Regions from separate parts of the Pantoea stewartii genome, predicted to be linked through region 2. Evidence: predicted binding sites of a transcription regulator. Region 2 holds the regulator's gene; each other region holds the start of a gene.
What was found. The regulator sigma-54, encoded in region 2, starts transcription at its own class of promoters, with help from an activator protein. The targets are predictions, from matches to a motif close to GTTGGCACANNTTTCGCTNT.
Positions count from the first base shown of each region.

Region 1: the regulator sigma-54 is predicted to act here: its motif matches at 1,811-1,830, upstream of G5574_RS11500 (gamma carbonic anhydrase family protein).
Region 3: the regulator sigma-54 is predicted to act here: its motif matches at 2,248-2,267, upstream of glnA (glutamate--ammonia ligase).
Region 4: the regulator sigma-54 is predicted to act here: its motif matches at 1,899-1,918, upstream of glnK (P-II family nitrogen regulator).

Region 1 is NZ_CP049115.1:2,424,606-2,428,802, reverse strand. It holds gene aroE (shikimate dehydrogenase) at 1-756, shown strand, start outside; gene G5574_RS11505 (DUF1488 family protein) at 753-1,010, shown strand; gene G5574_RS11500 (gamma carbonic anhydrase family protein) at 965-1,531, opposite strand; rRNA gene G5574_RS11495 (16S ribosomal RNA) at 2,026-3,567, shown strand; tRNA gene G5574_RS11490 (tRNA-Glu) at 3,731-3,806, shown strand; rRNA gene G5574_RS11485 (23S ribosomal RNA) at 4,020-4,197, shown strand, end outside.
Region 2 is NZ_CP049115.1:3,326,282-3,330,478, reverse strand. It holds gene lptA (lipopolysaccharide ABC transporter substrate-binding protein LptA) at 1-230, shown strand, start outside; gene lptB (LPS export ABC transporter ATP-binding protein) at 236-961, shown strand; gene rpoN (RNA polymerase factor sigma-54) at 1,010-2,446, shown strand; gene hpf (ribosome hibernation promoting factor) at 2,465-2,752, shown strand; gene ptsN (PTS IIA-like nitrogen regulatory protein PtsN) at 2,905-3,384, shown strand; gene rapZ (RNase adapter RapZ) at 3,434-4,197, shown strand, end outside.
Region 3 is NZ_CP049115.1:2,936,171-2,940,367, reverse strand. It holds gene typA (ribosome-dependent GTPase TypA) at 152-1,975, opposite strand; gene glnA (glutamate--ammonia ligase) at 2,408-3,817, shown strand; gene glnL (nitrogen regulation protein NR(II)) at 4,012-4,197, shown strand, end outside.
Region 4 is NZ_CP049115.1:3,930,899-3,935,095, reverse strand. It holds gene tesB (acyl-CoA thioesterase II) at 1-140, shown strand, start outside; gene amtB (ammonium transporter AmtB) at 189-1,475, opposite strand; gene glnK (P-II family nitrogen regulator) at 1,509-1,847, opposite strand; gene G5574_RS18485 (SmdB family multidrug efflux ABC transporter permease/ATP-binding protein) at 2,105-3,880, opposite strand; gene G5574_RS18480 (SmdA family multidrug ABC transporter permease/ATP-binding protein) at 3,873-4,197, opposite strand, start outside.

The sequences.
Region 1 (4,197 bases), 900 kb from region 2:
GCGTTTGCGCGACAGACAGCAATCTCTCTTCAGTATGATCGTATTGATGCGCCTGTTGATGCTTTTCCTGAGACTCTCCGCACTTTTTTCCACGACGGCGGGGCGGGTGCGAACATTACGCTGCCTTTTAAACAGCAGGCGTGGGCATTTGCCGACCAGTTGACCGAGCGCGCTGCGCTGTCAGGGGCTGTGAACACGCTAAAGCTGTGTGATGATGGCCAAATTCTTGGCGACAATACGGATGGTATTGGGCTGCTCAGCGATCTTCAGCGCCTTGGGATGATTAAGCCCGACAGCCATCTTCTGCTGGTGGGGGCAGGTGGAGCCGCTCGGGGCGTCATTCTCCCTCTGCTTTCGATGGGAGCAACGATCACGGTCGTGAACCGAACGGCGTTGAATGCGCAGACTCTGGCCGCAGAGTTTGCCCATCGCGGAGCGATTAATGCGTGTTCGTTTGACGCGCTTGTGGATAGACATTTCGACCTTGTCATTAATGCCACATCAAGTGGTATTCAGAGTGAAGTACCGCCGTTGCCGCCTTCACTAGTTCATGCTGAGCTACGTTGCTACGATATGTTCTATCAGAGTGGCTTAACGCCTTTCCTGCGCTGGTGTCAGCAGCACGGTTCATCTCATCTTGCTGACGGGCTGGGGATGCTGGTGGGTCAGGCCGCGCATGCCTTTCATCTATGGCACGGGGTGATGCCCGAAATCGCACCGGTCATCGCCTCATTAAAAGCCGGGATGCAGTCATGAACCAGGCGATACAGTTTCCTGATCGGGAAAGCCTGAATACAGAATTAAGGGCCGTTTGTTTCCCTGTTCTGGTAAACGGGATGGGCTTAACCTGCGCTATCAGTGTTGAGGCGCTTAATGAACAGTTCGGTGAGGGAGAAGCGATGACGCTGTTTCGCCATCATCGCTGGGATTTGGAAGATCAGGCCGAAGACTGCATTCGAAACGATCAGGTCGACAATGAAGGATGGGTCTGGCTGTCTCCGGCCAGATAGTCGTTCTTCCAGTTAACATAGTTGCTGGCAGAGTAAAGTAGACCTTCAATTTCTTTTTCATTCAGCGGCCGGATTTGTTTGACCGGGCTCCCGACATACAGATAGCCACTTTCCAGTCGTTTGCCGGGGGGAACCAGGCTCCCGGCACCAATCATAACGTCGTCTTCAACAATGACGCCATCCAGTACGATTGAGCCCATTCCAACCAGTACGCGATTGCCTATCGTGCAGCCATGCAGCATCGCTTTATGCCCAACTGTTACGTCTTCCCCAATTATCAGAGGAAAACCGGCGGGGTTGGCCTCTGATTTATGCGTGACATGCAGGACGCTGCCATCCTGAATATTGGTTCGGGCACCAATATGCACCTGGTTCACATCGCCACGAATAGCGACTAAAGGCCAGATACCTACATCATCTTCCATAATGACGTCACCCGCTACCACGCTGGTGGGATCAACCATGACGCGCAGACCCAATTTTGGGAAAAGATGTTTGTAAGGGCGTAACGCTACAGTCATTTTGTTCTCCTTTTACTGAGTTTACTGGCAGCCTGATGCGATTCTGACCAACTGGCAAGGGGATTTTGTGCCGGATCGTTGGTGATCTAATCAATATGAATGTTTTCTCGGCAGTCAGTAAAAAGATCCAAAAAAAGGGTTGTGCAATTCATTCGGATCCCTATAATGCGCCTCCATCGACACGGCACAACGGCTTACGTAACGCGGTGTTCAGCAGAAAACTCCCCGGAGCTTTCGCCGGAGAAAAACTTCTGAAAAAGAGGTTGACTCTGAAGGAGGAAAGCGTAATATACGCCACCTCGCAACAGACGGTTAACCCGCTGGTTGCACTGCTCTTTAACAATTTATCAGACAATCTGTGTGGGCACTCGCAGGATTGATATCCGCGTCTCCGGACGCAAAAAAATATCAAGTCTTAAGAGTGAACACGTATTGAAATTCATTACGACGTTTTCCTTGAGCATCGCTGAACTGGTTTCAGCAAATCAAACTTTAAATTGAAGAGTTTGATCATGGCTCAGATTGAACGCTGGCGGCAGGCCTAACACATGCAAGTCGGACGGTAGCACAGAGGAGCTTGCTCCTCGGGTGACGAGTGGCGGACGGGTGAGTAATGTCTGGGAAACTGCCCGATGGAGGGGGATAACTACTGGAAACGGTAGCTAATACCGCATAACGTCGCAAGACCAAAGTGGGGGACCTTCGGGCCTCACACCATCGGATGTGCCCAGATGGGATTAGCTGGTAGGCGGGGTAACGGCCCACCTAGGCGACGATCCCTAGCTGGTCTGAGAGGATGACCAGCCACACTGGAACTGAGACACGGTCCAGACTCCTACGGGAGGCAGCAGTGGGGAATATTGCACAATGGGCGCAAGCCTGATGCAGCCATGCCGCGTGTATGAAGAAGGCCTTCGGGTTGTAAAGTACTTTCAGCGGGGAGGAAGGTGCTGAGGTTAATAACCTCAGCAATTGACGTTACCCGCAGAAGAAGCACCGGCTAACTCCGTGCCAGCAGCCGCGGTAATACGGAGGGTGCAAGCGTTAATCGGAATTACTGGGCGTAAAGCGCACGCAGGCGGTCTGTTAAGTCAGATGTGAAATCCCCGGGCTTAACCTAGGAACTGCATTTGAAACTGGCAGGCTTGAGTCTCGTAGAGGGGGGTAGAATTCCAGGTGTAGCGGTGAAATGCGTAGAGATCTGGAGGAATACCGGTGGCGAAGGCGGCCCCCTGGACGAAGACTGACGCTCAGGTGCGAAAGCGTGGGGAGCAAACAGGATTAGATACCCTGGTAGTCCACGCCGTAAACGATGTCGACTTGGAGGTTGTTCCCTTGAGGAGTGGCTTCCGGAGCTAACGCGTTAAGTCGACCGCCTGGGGAGTACGGCCGCAAGGTTAAAACTCAAATGAATTGACGGGGGCCCGCACAAGCGGTGGAGCATGTGGTTTAATTCGATGCAACGCGAAGAACCTTACCTACTCTTGACATCCAGCGAACTTTCCAGAGATGGATTGGTGCCTTCGGGAACGCTGAGACAGGTGCTGCATGGCTGTCGTCAGCTCGTGTTGTGAAATGTTGGGTTAAGTCCCGCAACGAGCGCAACCCTTATCCTTTGTTGCCAGCGATTCGGTCGGGAACTCAAAGGAGACTGCCGGTGATAAACCGGAGGAAGGTGGGGATGACGTCAAGTCATCATGGCCCTTACGAGTAGGGCTACACACGTGCTACAATGGCGCATACAAAGAGAAGCGACCTCGCGAGAGCAAGCGGACCTCATAAAGTGCGTCGTAGTCCGGATCGGAGTCTGCAACTCGACTCCGTGAAGTCGGAATCGCTAGTAATCGTGGATCAGAATGCCACGGTGAATACGTTCCCGGGCCTTGTACACACCGCCCGTCACACCATGGGAGTGGGTTGCAAAAGAAGTAGGTAGCTTAACCTCCGGGAGGGCGCTTACCACTTTGTGATTCATGACTGGGGTGAAGTCGTAACAAGGTAACCGTAGGGGAACCTGCGGTTGGATCACCTCCTTACCTGAAGATACCGTCGTGCGAAGTGCTCACACAGATTGTCTGATAGAAAAGTAATGAGCAAAGCGTCTACGCGTTGGGGTGCGGTAACAATAACTATTGTCGCCTGATTATCTAATCTCACCTTCACGTGAAATAACCCGTGTCTGTTGCACAAGGATTTCACGTCCCCTTCGTCTAGAGGCCCAGGACATCGCCCTTTCACGGCGGTAACAGGGGTTCGAATCCCCTAGGGGACGCCACTTGCTTGGTGACAGGTGAAAGGTGTCTCCACGAAGTATCTCAAAACTGGCCTCAGGGTCACGTTTGAGATATTTGCTCTTTAACAATCCGGAACAAGCTGAAAATTTGAAACGACGCACGTCGTGTTCCTCCGTAATAAGGAACACAGCACGATGCGTTCGGGTCTCTCAAAAGCTCATAACACGCAAGCGCAAAACGCCTGTGGGTTGTGAGGTTAAGCGACCAAGCGTACACGGTGGATGCCCTGGCAGTCAGAGGCGATGAAGGGCGTGCTAATCTGCGATAAGCGCCGGTAAGGTGATATGAACCGCTATAACCGGCGATACCCGAATGGGGAAACCCAGTGTGACTCGTCACACTATCATGCAGTGAATCCATAGCGGCATGAGG
Region 2 (4,197 bases):
CGTCCAAACTGCATTACGAGCTTGCTAATGACTTTGTTGAGCTGACGGGCAATGCGTACATTGAGCAGTTGGACAGCAATATTAAAGGCGACCGCATTACTTACCTGGTCAAAGAGCAAAAAATGCAGGCTTACAGCCAGGGCCAGAGCAAGCGCGTGACCACAGTTCTGGTGCCGTCGCAGTTGCAGGACAAGCCCGCGTCAACCAATAGCGAAAAAAAGAGTAACTGATCACTATGGCCACATTAATCGCAGAGAACCTGGCGAAGGCGTACAAAGGCCGTCGCGTGGTTGAAGACGTCAGTCTGCAGGTAAAATCCGGTGAAATCGTCGGCCTGCTCGGCCCAAACGGTGCCGGTAAAACCACCACCTTCTATATGGTGGTCGGGATTGTTCCGCGCGATGCGGGCCGCATTGTCATCGACGATGAAGACATCAGTATTCTGCCGCTCCACGCGCGTGCGCGTCGCGGTATCGGCTACCTGCCCCAGGAAGCGTCAATCTTCCGGCGTCTGAGCGTTTACGACAACCTGATGGCCGTGCTGCAAATTCGTGATGATTTAACCGAAGAACAGCGACAGGATCGGGCGAATGAGCTCATGGATGAGTTCCATATTGCACATCTGCGCGACAATATGGGACAGTCACTGTCGGGCGGTGAACGTCGCCGTGTGGAAATTGCCCGTGCGCTGGCCGCAAATCCCAAATTCATTCTGCTGGATGAGCCTTTTGCCGGTGTTGACCCGATTTCCGTTATTGATATCAAAAAGATTATTGAACATCTGCGCGACAGTGGGCTTGGCGTGTTAATCACTGACCACAACGTGCGTGAAACGCTGGCGGTCTGTGAACGGGCCTATATTGTCAGCCAGGGCAACCTGATTGCTCACGGTACGCCGAATGAAGTCCTTGCAGATGAGCAGGTTAAACGTGTTTATTTGGGTGAAGAGTTCAGACTCTGATAAGGTGTCGTTAATACTGATGGTTACCCGGGAATATTCATCCTGTCTATGAAGCAAGGTTTACAACTCCGGCTCAGCCAGCAACTGGCGATGACCCCACAACTGCAACAGGCGATACGTCTGTTGCAGCTTTCTACGCTTGAACTTCAGCAAGAGCTACAGCTGGCCCTGGAAAGTAATCCCCTGCTTGAACAGACTGAACAGCATGAAGAAATAGACGCAAAAGAGTATCAGGAAGGCGAAGCGGGACTTGATACGCGTGAAGCGCTGGAACAAAAGGATATGCCCGAAGAGCTGCCGCTCGACGCGACCTGGGATGAAATCTATACCGCGGGAACGCCATCAGGAACCGGTACGGACTATCAGGATGACGAACTGCCCATCTACCAGGGCGAAACCACCCAGTCGCTGCAAGATTATCTGATGTGGCAGGTTGAGCTGACGCCGTTTAGCGATACCGATCGGGCGATCGCAACGTCTATCGTCGATGCCATTGACGATACGGGTTACCTTACCGTTTCGCTTGAAGACATTCTCGACAGTATCGGCGACGATGAGCTGGAAATGGACGAAGTTGAGGCCGTTTTAAAGCGCATTCAACATTTTGATCCGATCGGCGTAGGTGCACGTGATTTGCGTGATTGCCTGCTGGTACAGTTGTCGCAGTATGCGCCTGAAACGCCAACGCTCTCTGAAGCCCGCCTGATCGTCAGCCATCATCTGGATCTGCTGGCCAACCATGATTTCCGCAGCCTGATGCGCGTCACGCGTTTAAAGGAAGACGTACTGAAAGAGGCAATGCTGCTGATTCAGTCGCTCGATCCACGTCCGGGCCAGTCGATCAATACTGGCGAACCTGAATACGTTATTCCTGATGTGCTGGTCCGTAAAATTGCGACGCGCTGGACGGTAGAACTCAATACCGACAGTCTGCCGCGGCTTAAAATCAACCAGCACTATGCCGCCATGGGCGGTGCTGCGCGTAATGACAGTGACAGTCAGTTTATCCGCAGTAATTTGCAGGAGGCGCGCTGGCTGATCAAAAGTCTGGAAAGTCGCAATGAGACGCTGTTAAAAGTCTCACGCTGCATTGTTGAACAGCAACAGGCCTTTTTTGAGCAGGGCGAAGAGTTTATGCGTCCGATGGTGCTGGCCGATATTGCCCAGGCGGTGGATATGCATGAATCCACGATTTCCCGCGTCACCACGCAAAAATATCTTCACAGCCCGCGTGGCATTTTTGAACTGAAGTATTTTTTCTCCAGTCATGTTAATACTGAAGGAGGAGGCGAAGCCTCATCTACTGCGATACGGGCACTGGTAAAAAAATTAATCTCGGCGGAAAATCCCGCTAAGCCCTTGAGTGACAGTAAACTGACCTCCATGTTATCTGATCAAGGGATCATAGTGGCACGTCGTACCGTTGCAAAATATCGAGAGTCTTTGTCCATACCGCCTTCAAACCAACGTAAGCAGTTGGTTTAACAGAGAGAAGGAAGACCTATGCAGCTGAACCTTACCGGGCAAAATGTTGAAATCACCGAGCCACTGCGTGAATTCGTCACGGCGAAATTTGCCAAACTGGAACACTACTTTGATCATATCAATCAGGTATATGTTGTCCTGAACGTTGAGAAGGTGACACAGGTTGCTGATGCCACATTGCACGTGAACGGGGGCGAGCTGCACGCCACATCGGAAGCGGAAGATATGTATGCGGCAATTGACGGGCTGATTGACAAGCTGGCCCGTCAACTGACCAAATATAAAGACAAGTTAAAAAAACACTAACCTTCACGCTGGCAGGCGCGCCGGGCGCGCAGAGCTGAAAGGATGGGGCGGATTAACCGCCCCGTTTTGTCATCTGTGCCAGCGCCATGATTCCGCTACGTGATTACCGCGTACCGGTTTACTGGCTAAGTGAACTCGCAAGTGAAACGAAAATGAACAATGATTTAACACTGGAACTGAGCACAGTGCTTTCGCCAGACTGCACCCGCAGCAGCGTACACTGCCAAAGCAAAAAACGGGCGCTGGAAATTATCAGTGAACTGGCCGCTAAGCAGCTCAACCTGCCGCATCAAACGCTGTTTGAAGCGATACTGACCCGCGAGCGCATGGGAAGTACCGGTATTGGCAACGGTATTGCCATCCCGCATGGCAAGCTGGAGGAGGATACGTTACGTGCCGTCGGTGTCTTTATCAGCCTTGAGCAACCCATCGCATTTGATGCCGTGGATAATCAGCCTGTCGATCTCCTTTTTGCGCTCCTCGTGCCCGCGGACCAGTGTAAAACTCACTTACATACACTGTCGTTAGTCGCCAAACGGCTGGCGGATAAAACGGTTTGCCGCCGTCTGCGTGCTGCGCAGAGCGATGAAGAGCTGTATGCCATCATTACCGAAGAACAAACAGAGCAATAAAGCGCGTGATTTACCGGCGTGAGCCGGCTTTAAAACGGGAGAGAAGGTCATGGTGCTGATGATCGTCAGCGGTCGGTCAGGCTCAGGAAAATCAGTGGCGCTGCGCGCGCTGGAAGACATGGGTTTTTACTGCGTGGATAACCTGCCGGTCGTGTTGTTGCCTCAGCTGGCAGAATCACTGGTTGAGCGCAATATCTCAGCGGCGGTGAGTATCGATGTGCGTAACATGCCTGAGTCGCCTGAAATTTTTGAAACCGCGCTCAATAATCTGCCTTCCGGATTCTCGCCCCAGTTGCTGTTTCTTGATGCCGACCGCAATACGCTGATCCGCCGTTACAGTGATACGCGTCGCCTCCATCCCCTGTCCAGCAAAAATCTGTCGCTGGAAAGCGCGATTGATGAAGAGAGTGACCTGCTTGAGCCGCTGCGCTCGCGTGCCGATTTGATCATTGATACGTCAGAGATGTCGGTGCATGAACTGGCTGAGATGTTGCGTACCCGCTTACTGGGTAAACGCGAGCGGGAGCTGACTATGGTGTTTGAGTCGTTTGGCTTCAAACATGGTATTCCCATTGATGCGGACTACGTCTTTGACGTGCGTTTCCTGCCCAATCCACACTGGGATCCCAAACTGCGCCCGATGACGGGGCTGGATCGTCCCGTCGCGGCTTTTCTGGATCGTCATACCGAAGTCCATAACTTCATTTATCAGACACGCAGTTATCTGGAACTCTGGCTGCCCATGCTGGAAACGAACAACCGCAGCTATCTCACCGTGGCGATTGGTTGCACCGGTGGCAAACACCGCTCGGT
Region 3 (4,197 bases), 390 kb from region 2:
AAATTACACACTTTAAATTAAGGTACGACAGGACAAAGTGGGAAGGGGACAAAGAAGAAGTTACAGGCTGGTTTAGACTGGATTTAACTGAACTGGTAAAAACCCCGGACAAAAAAAAGCCCCGTTAAAACGGGGCGTTATTATTACGCGATTAGGCGTCTTTACCGCCGCGTGAAGCACGCTTACGGTCGTTCTCAGTCAGGTGACGTTTACGGATACGCACTGACAGAGGCGTAACTTCGACCAGTTCGTCATCATCAATGAACTCGATCGCCTGTTCCAGCGTCATTTTCTGCGGTGGAACCAGTGTGGTGGCTTCGTCAGTACCGGAAGCACGCATGTTAGTCAGCTTCTTACCGGTCAGGCAGTTCACGGTCAGGTCGTTAGAACGGCTGTGAATACCGATGATCTGGCCTTCATAAACTTCCGCACCATGGCCCAGGAACAGCTTACCGCGATCCTGCAGACCGAACAGGGCGAACGCTACCGCTTTACCCTGGCCGTTAGAGATCAGAACGCCATTCTGACGCTGACCCACTTCGCCCGGACGAATATCGTCGTAGTGGCTGAAGGTGGAGTACAGCAGACCCGTACCTGATGTCATGGTCATAAATTCGTTACGGAAACCGATCAGACCACGGCTTGGGATGACGTAGTCAAGACGTACGCGGCCTTTGCCATCTGGATCCATATTTTTCAGGTCGCCTTTACGCTCGCCCATGGCCTGCATAACGGAACCCTGATGCGTTTCTTCGATATCCAGCGTCACGTTCTCGAATGGCTCTTGTTTACGGCCTTCGAATTCGCGGAAGATAACTTTCGGACGGGATACCGCCAGTTCGAAACCTTCACGACGCATGTTCTCGATCAGTACAGACAGGTGCAGCTCACCACGGCCCGATACGCGGAACGCGTCAGCATCTTCGGTCTCTTCCACACGCAGTGCCACGTTGTGAACCAGTTCTTTGTTCAGACGCTCAAGGATCTGACGTGAGGTCACGTACTTACCTTCTTTACCGCAGAACGGTGAGGTGTTGACGTTGAAGAACATGGTTACCGTTGGCTCATCCACGCTCAGGGCTGGCAGCGCCTGCACATTCTGCGGATCGCAAATGGTGTCAGAAATGTTCAGTTCACCCAGACCGGTGATCGCAATGATGTCGCCCGCTTCTGCCAGGTCGCTGTCAATACGCTCCAGCCCCAGGTGAGTCAGCACTTTACCCACTTTACCGTTACGGGTTTTGCCTTCGCTGTCTACGATGGTGACTTGCTGGTTAGGCTTCACTTTACCGCGCTTGATGCGGCCGATACCGATCACACCCAGATAGTTGTTGTAGTCCAGCTGAGAGATTTGCATCTGCAGCGGTGCTTCGACTTCAACCTGTGGAGGTGAAACGTGGTCAACGATTGCCTGATACAGCGGGGTCATATCGTCAGCCATGTCGGTGTGATCCAGACCGGCAATACCATTCAGCGCAGAGGCGAAAATGATAGGGAAATCGAGCTGCTCGTCCGTTGCATCCAGGTTAACGAACAGGTCAAACACCTGATCAACAACCCAGTCAGGACGTGCGCCAGGGCGGTCAACTTTGTTGATAACCACAATCGGCTTCAAACCATGCGCGAACGCTTTTTTGGTAACGAAGCGGGTTTGCGGCATAGGGCCATCCATCGCATCTACAACCAACAGTACCGAATCCACCATAGACATTACGCGTTCAACTTCACCACCGAAGTCGGCGTGTCCTGGGGTATCAACGATGTTGATACGGTAGTCGTTCCATTTAATGGCGGTATTTTTTGCGAGGATGGTAATCCCACGCTCTTTCTCCAAATCATTGGAGTCCATCACGCGCTCGGTGGCTTCAGTACGGGCATCAAAAGTACCAGACTGTTGCAGCAGCTTATCAACCAGGGTGGTCTTTCCATGGTCAACGTGCGCGATGATGGCGATGTTACGCAAATTTTCGATCACAGCTTTTTTGCCTCAGGCATTAGAAATAACGCGGTATTGTACACGGATTAAGCGGGAGACTGAACACGATCACACTTTTCACTGAAAGTTTATTGCATTGTCGCAAAATCGCACTAATAGCCGTGCAAAAATTGCACTGCAATGATGTTTTGCACCACAATGGTGCTCATTTTCAACGCCAACGCACATAAAAAGTGCAGTGCAACTATCATGGTGCACGTCTTTTATGACAAAAAGGTGCATGACAGCGCGATTTTGTGCAAAGAAATAAAGTTGGCACAGAATTCGCTTTGTATTATCCAGATGAAAACGACGTAAGACAACGGTTGCAGAGCTGGTCGGGATCAGACTGAGGTATGGCTGACACATGTCGCACATTTCCTCACCCGGTTCTCACCATGTAGACAATGACCATTTCCAGGAGAGTTGAGTATGTCCGCTGAACACGTTCTCTCGATGATGAACGAGCACGAAGTTAAGTTTGTTGACCTGCGTTTTACCGATACCAAAGGTAAAGAACAGCACGTTACTATTCCGGCTCACCAGGTTAACGCTGACTTCTTCGAAGAAGGCAAAATGTTCGATGGCTCTTCCATCGGCGGCTGGAAAGGCATTAACGAATCAGACATGGTACTGATGCCGGATGCAACCACGGCAGTTATGGATCCGTTCTTTGAAGATTCAACACTGATCATTCGCTGTGACATCCTTGAGCCTGGCACCATGCAAGGCTATGACCGCGATCCACGCTCTATCGCAAAGCGCGCTGAAGACTATCTGCGTTCTTCAGGCATCGCTGATACCGTTCTGTTTGGACCCGAGCCAGAATTCTTCCTGTTCGACGATATCCGTTTCGGTTCGTCAACCTCTGGTTCACACGTCGCTATCGATGATATCGAAGCGGCCTGGAACACCGGCAAAGAATACGAAGGCGGTAACAAAGGTCACCGTCCAGGTCTGAAAGGCGGCTACTTCCCGGTTCCACCGGTCGATTCATCACAGGACATCCGTTCTGCTATGTGTCTGACAATGGAGCAAATGGGTCTGGTTGTTGAAGCTCATCACCACGAAGTTGCGACAGCGGGTCAGAACGAAGTGGCAACCCGCTTCAATACCATGACCAAAAAAGCTGACGAAATTCAGATCTACAAATATGTTGTGCACAACGTGGCGCATGCTTACGGCAAAACGGCAACCTTTATGCCGAAGCCAATGTTTGGTGACAACGGTTCAGGTATGCACTGCCACATGTCTCTGTCTAAAGGCGGACAAAACCTGTTCTCTGGTGACAAATACGGCGGCCTGTCTGAAACCGCGCTGTTCTACATCGGCGGTATCATCAAGCACGCAAAAGCAATCAACGCCCTGGCCAACCCAACCACCAACTCTTACAAGCGTCTGGTTCCGGGTTATGAAGCACCGGTTATGCTGGCTTACTCTGCCCGTAACCGTTCTGCATCAATCCGTATCCCGGTTGTTGCCAGCCCGAAAGCACGTCGTATTGAAGCGCGCTTCCCGGACCCAGCGGCTAACCCGTACCTGGCGTTTACTGCACTGCTGATGGCTGGCCTGGATGGCATCATCAACAAAATCCATCCTGGTGATGCGATGGATAAAAACCTGTATGACCTGCCACCGGAAGAAGAAGCTGAGATTCCAAAAGTTGCAGGTTCACTGGAAGAAGCGCTGAATGCACTGAACGAAGACCGCGAGTTCCTGACCCGTGGCGGCGTCTTCACTGACGACGCGATCGATGCTTACATCGAGCTGCGTAAATCAGAGAACGACCGTGTGCGCATGACGCCACACCCGGTTGAGTTCGAACTGTACTACAGCGTCTAATTTCAGAGTCAGCAAAATGGGTGCCGCATTGAAAGATTGCAATTGCGGCACGCTTAACCTGAAACGTTTTTTTGTTGCCGTGGAAACTTTAGCCCATCTTCGGATGGGCTTTTTTCTCCGCGAATTCATCGTTCATTCGCTTTAATTCCGGCTTAAAGACTACAATGCACTAAATTAGTGCAGAGGAACGCTGTATGGCAACTGCCTCCCTGCCCGACGCCGGGCAGATTCTCAATACCTTAATCAACAGTATTTTGTTGGTGGATACCGATTTGGCGATCCATTATGCCAACCCGGCGGCACAGCAATTACTGGCGCAAAGCTCACGTAAATTGTTCGGCACGCCGTTACCTGAATTAACCGGCTACTTTTCGCTGAAT
Region 4 (4,197 bases), 600 kb from region 2:
ATGACTGGCTGCTTTACAGCGTGGAAAGCACCTCAGCATCGGGTGCACGCGGCTTTGTTCGCGGGGAGTTTTACAATCAACAGGGTGAGCTGGTCGCGTCTACCGTGCAGGAAGGCGTTATGCGTCAGCGCAGCGAATAGCAAAAAGGGGCGAATCATCGCCCCTTTTTATTTATTCAGACTGACAAGTTACTGGTTGTAAGCGTTCTCGCCATGGCTGTTGACGTCCAGACCTTCGCGCTCCTGCTCTTCCGGTACGCGCAGACCGACGATCATATCGGCCAGTTTAAAGCCAATAAAGGCAACGACGGCAGACCAGACAATGGTAACGCCCACGCTCAGCAACTGAATCGCAACCTGATGGCCCATGGTCACGCCAGGCGCATAACCCACGCCGCCAAGTGAAGATGAAGCAAACACGCCGGTCAGGATACAACCGATGATGCCACAGACACCGTGGACACCGAACACATCGCAGGGATCGTCAACGCGCAGCCATTTTTTCAGCGTTGTCACGCCCCAGATACCTGCCAGACCACCCACGATACCGATGATCAGCGCGCCGCCAACACCGACATAACCACAAGCCGGCGTGATGGCAACCAGACCAGCAATAAAGCCAGAACAGGCACCTAACAAAGACGGTTTACCACGCAGCGCCCACTCGCCAAAAGTCCAGGCCAGCACCGCACCCGCCGTCGCAACCACGGTATTCAGGAAGGCCAGAGCAGCAATTTCATTCGCAGCGGAAGCTGAACCGGCGTTAAAACCAAACCAGCCAACATACAGAATCGCAGTACCGGTGAACACCATCGGCAGGTTGTGTGGTTTGAATGCTTCTTTGCCAAAACCGGCACGTTTGCCCACCAGGTAAGCACCAACCAGACCGGCTACCGCAGCGTTAATGTGCACCACCGTGCCGCCCGCGAAGTCCAGTGCGCCATCCTGAGCCAGTAAGCCGCCCGCCCAGACCATATGCGCAATGGGAAGATAAGCCAGGGTCAGCCAGACACCGACAAAAATCAGCACCGCGGAGAAACGGATACGTTCCGCCAGCGCACCGACGACCAGACCGACCGTGATACAGGCAAAGGATGCCTGGAACGCGACGTGAATATATTGATAAAAGGTGCCCATGACGGCGGTCAGTGCAATGTTTTTCAGCATGGCCCAGTTGAAGCTGCCAAAGAAAGCATTGCCTTCGCTGAAGGCCAGTGAGTAGCCATAAACCACCCACAGTACGCACACCAGCGAGAAGGTCACCGCAACCTGTGTGAGCATCGACAGCACGTTTTTACTGCGGATCAGGCCGCCGTAAAACAGTGCAATCCCAGGAATTGACATAAACAGCACCAGTGCGGTGCAAATCATCATAAAGGCGTTGTCGGCTTTGTCCGCTACGGCAGGTGCCGCCATCGCCAGCGACGGTAACAGTGCCAGGCTGGTCAGGCCCAACTTGGTCAGCATTTTATTCATTTTTTTCCATCCCATCACATTACTGAGTCTTGTTTACAGTGCGGCTTCGTCGGTTTCGCCGGTACGTATGCGAATCACGCGCTGCAGTTCAGCAACGAAAATCTTGCCGTCGCCAATTTTTCCGGTGTAAGCCGCTTTACTGATTACGTCCACTACTTCGTCCAGTTGGTCATCGGCAATGGCGATATCAATTTTTACTTTCGGCAGAAAATTTACGCTGTATTCCGCCCCGCGATAGAGTTCAGCATGTCCTTTCTGACGCCCAAAACCTTTAACTTCGGAGACGGTCAGTCCCTGAATACCAATTGAAGACAATGCTTCTCGCACATCTTCCAGCTTGAACGGCTTAATCACGACGGTAACCAGCTTCATAGCCTCTCCTTAAGGATTAAAATAGGTCGGTCTCATGGACACGGAGAGACTTAAGCAAAGCCTGTGCCAGATATAATCAGTGGGCAAAATCACTATTCAGGCTGCGATAGAATCAGGGTTAGGAAACGCAGAATAAATAAGCAGGACGCAGTGACGGGATGACTAAGCGAAGCGGATGCACGCTTTTGGTGCTGTTAAGCACAAAGACGTGCATCCAAACGGGTCAACAAGGAAAAAATGCGCAAAAAAGGTGCAAATCATCCGGCACTGGTCAGCACCTCATCCGATTCGAGCCGATCACCTGCCTGCTGCAGCTGGTACATTTGCCAGTAACGGCCCTGCAAGGCCAGCAGCTGCTGATGATTCCCCTGCTCGACAACGCGGCCACGGTGCAAAACCAGAATCGTATCGGCCTCGGTGATAGTGGAAAGGCGGTGAGCAATCACTACCAGGGTCGTATATTGACGTAAGGTGCGCAGCGTGTGTTGGATCGCCTGCTCCGTGCCGGAGTCAATATTCGCGGTAGCTTCATCCAGTATTAAAATCTGCGGCAGTTGCACCAGCACCCGAGCCAGGGCCAGTAACTGTTTCTGCCCTACCGAGAGATTATTACCCTGCTCTCCCAGTCGGGTATGGATACCGTCAGGCAAGGCGCGCGCCAGCGGGGCCAGCTGTACCTGTTCAAGTACCGACCAGACCGCCTCTTCACTGATATCCCGACCCAGCCGTACATTCGCTAACAGCGTGTCGGCCAGCACCACCGGATCCTGCTGTACCATCGCGATACCGCGACGCAGTGCCTCATGGGAATACTGGTTAAGCGGACGATCGTCCAGGCGCACCTCGCCGCGCGTGGCGGGGTAATAGCCCATCAGCAAATTTGCCAGTGTGCTCTTGCCGCTGCCGGTATGTCCCACCAGGGCGACAAAGCCCCGCGAAGGCACGTCGAGATCAATATTACTCAGCACCTCACGATCGTCCCGGTAGGCAAAGCTCAGGTTCTCCAGCGTAATGCGCCCCGATTGCAGAGGCCGATCGTCATGACCGTAATGCTGCTGTGGCGCATCCATGAGTTCAAAAATACGTTCGCCCGCCACGACCGCCTGTTGCAGCATCGACTGCTGGGTGGTCAGTTCGATCAGCGGTTCATTGAGGCGCCCCAGATAGGTAATAAAGGCGTAAAGTACCCCAACTTCAAACACACCCGGCACCGAAAAGCTGAACAGCAACAGTAATCCGCAGAGTATCAGCGCGGAGAACAGGCTCAGCAGCGGTCGTAGCAGGAAACCATCCAGTCTGAGCGTTTCCATGCGCGCCAGATAATGTGAACGGCTGGCCTCCAGCATGCGTTCACCAAAGCGCGCCTGCTGGCGAAACTGTTGTATCACGCTCATTCCGCTGATGACTTCATTGAAGCCATTATTAATGTCTGCCAGGTAGCTGCGTACACGACGGGCTATCGGCGTGCTGTAGCGCTGATAAATCAGCATCACAATGAGCACCATCGGGAAAATTAACATCGCCACCAGCGCCATGCGCCAGTCCAGACTAAACATCGCCACCATCATGGCACCGACCAGCGCGGCGCTACGCAGCACCGTTGCCACCACCGTGACGTACAGATCCCGAACAACTTCGGTATCATTCGTGACCCGGGAAATAATTTGCCCGACCGGCTGCGTATCAAAGGCGCCGAGCGGCTGGCGCAGTGCCGCATTCATGGCGTCGGTACGCAGGCGCTGTACCACACCAATGGCGGCCCGGTTAAACAGTAAGGCCTGCCAGTAATGCAAAGCGGCAGCCAGAAGCTGCAACAGGATAAAACTTACGACCAGTCCCGCCACCGTGCCCCACGGCATCTGATGCTTTGCGACCAGATTATCAATAAAATAGCTCACCAGAACCGGACCGGTCACTTCTGCCGCGGCCGCAATCCACAGCATCAACACGGCCAGAGACAATGACTTGCGCCACGGGCTGCCATAGCTGAGCAGGCGTTTGAGCGTTGGCCACATACGTTGTGATTTAGCCATGTGCCACCTCTTCTTCCCTCTCATCGTCGTCCAGTGCCGCTTCCAGCTGTTGGTAACGGTACATATCGCGATACCAGCCAGGCATATTTGCCAGCCCGGCATGATCGCCACGTTGTGCCACCGTGCCTTTTTGCAGCACCAGAATTTCGCTGGCCTCTGTCAGCGCCGACAAACGATGCGCACTGATAATGATCGTTCGCCCTCTGCCCCACTGCCGCAGATTATGCAGGATGTCGTGTTCAGTGCGACCATCAACCGCCGAGAGTGCATCATCAAGCACCAGAATTTCCGCATTCATCAGCAAGGCACGGGCGATG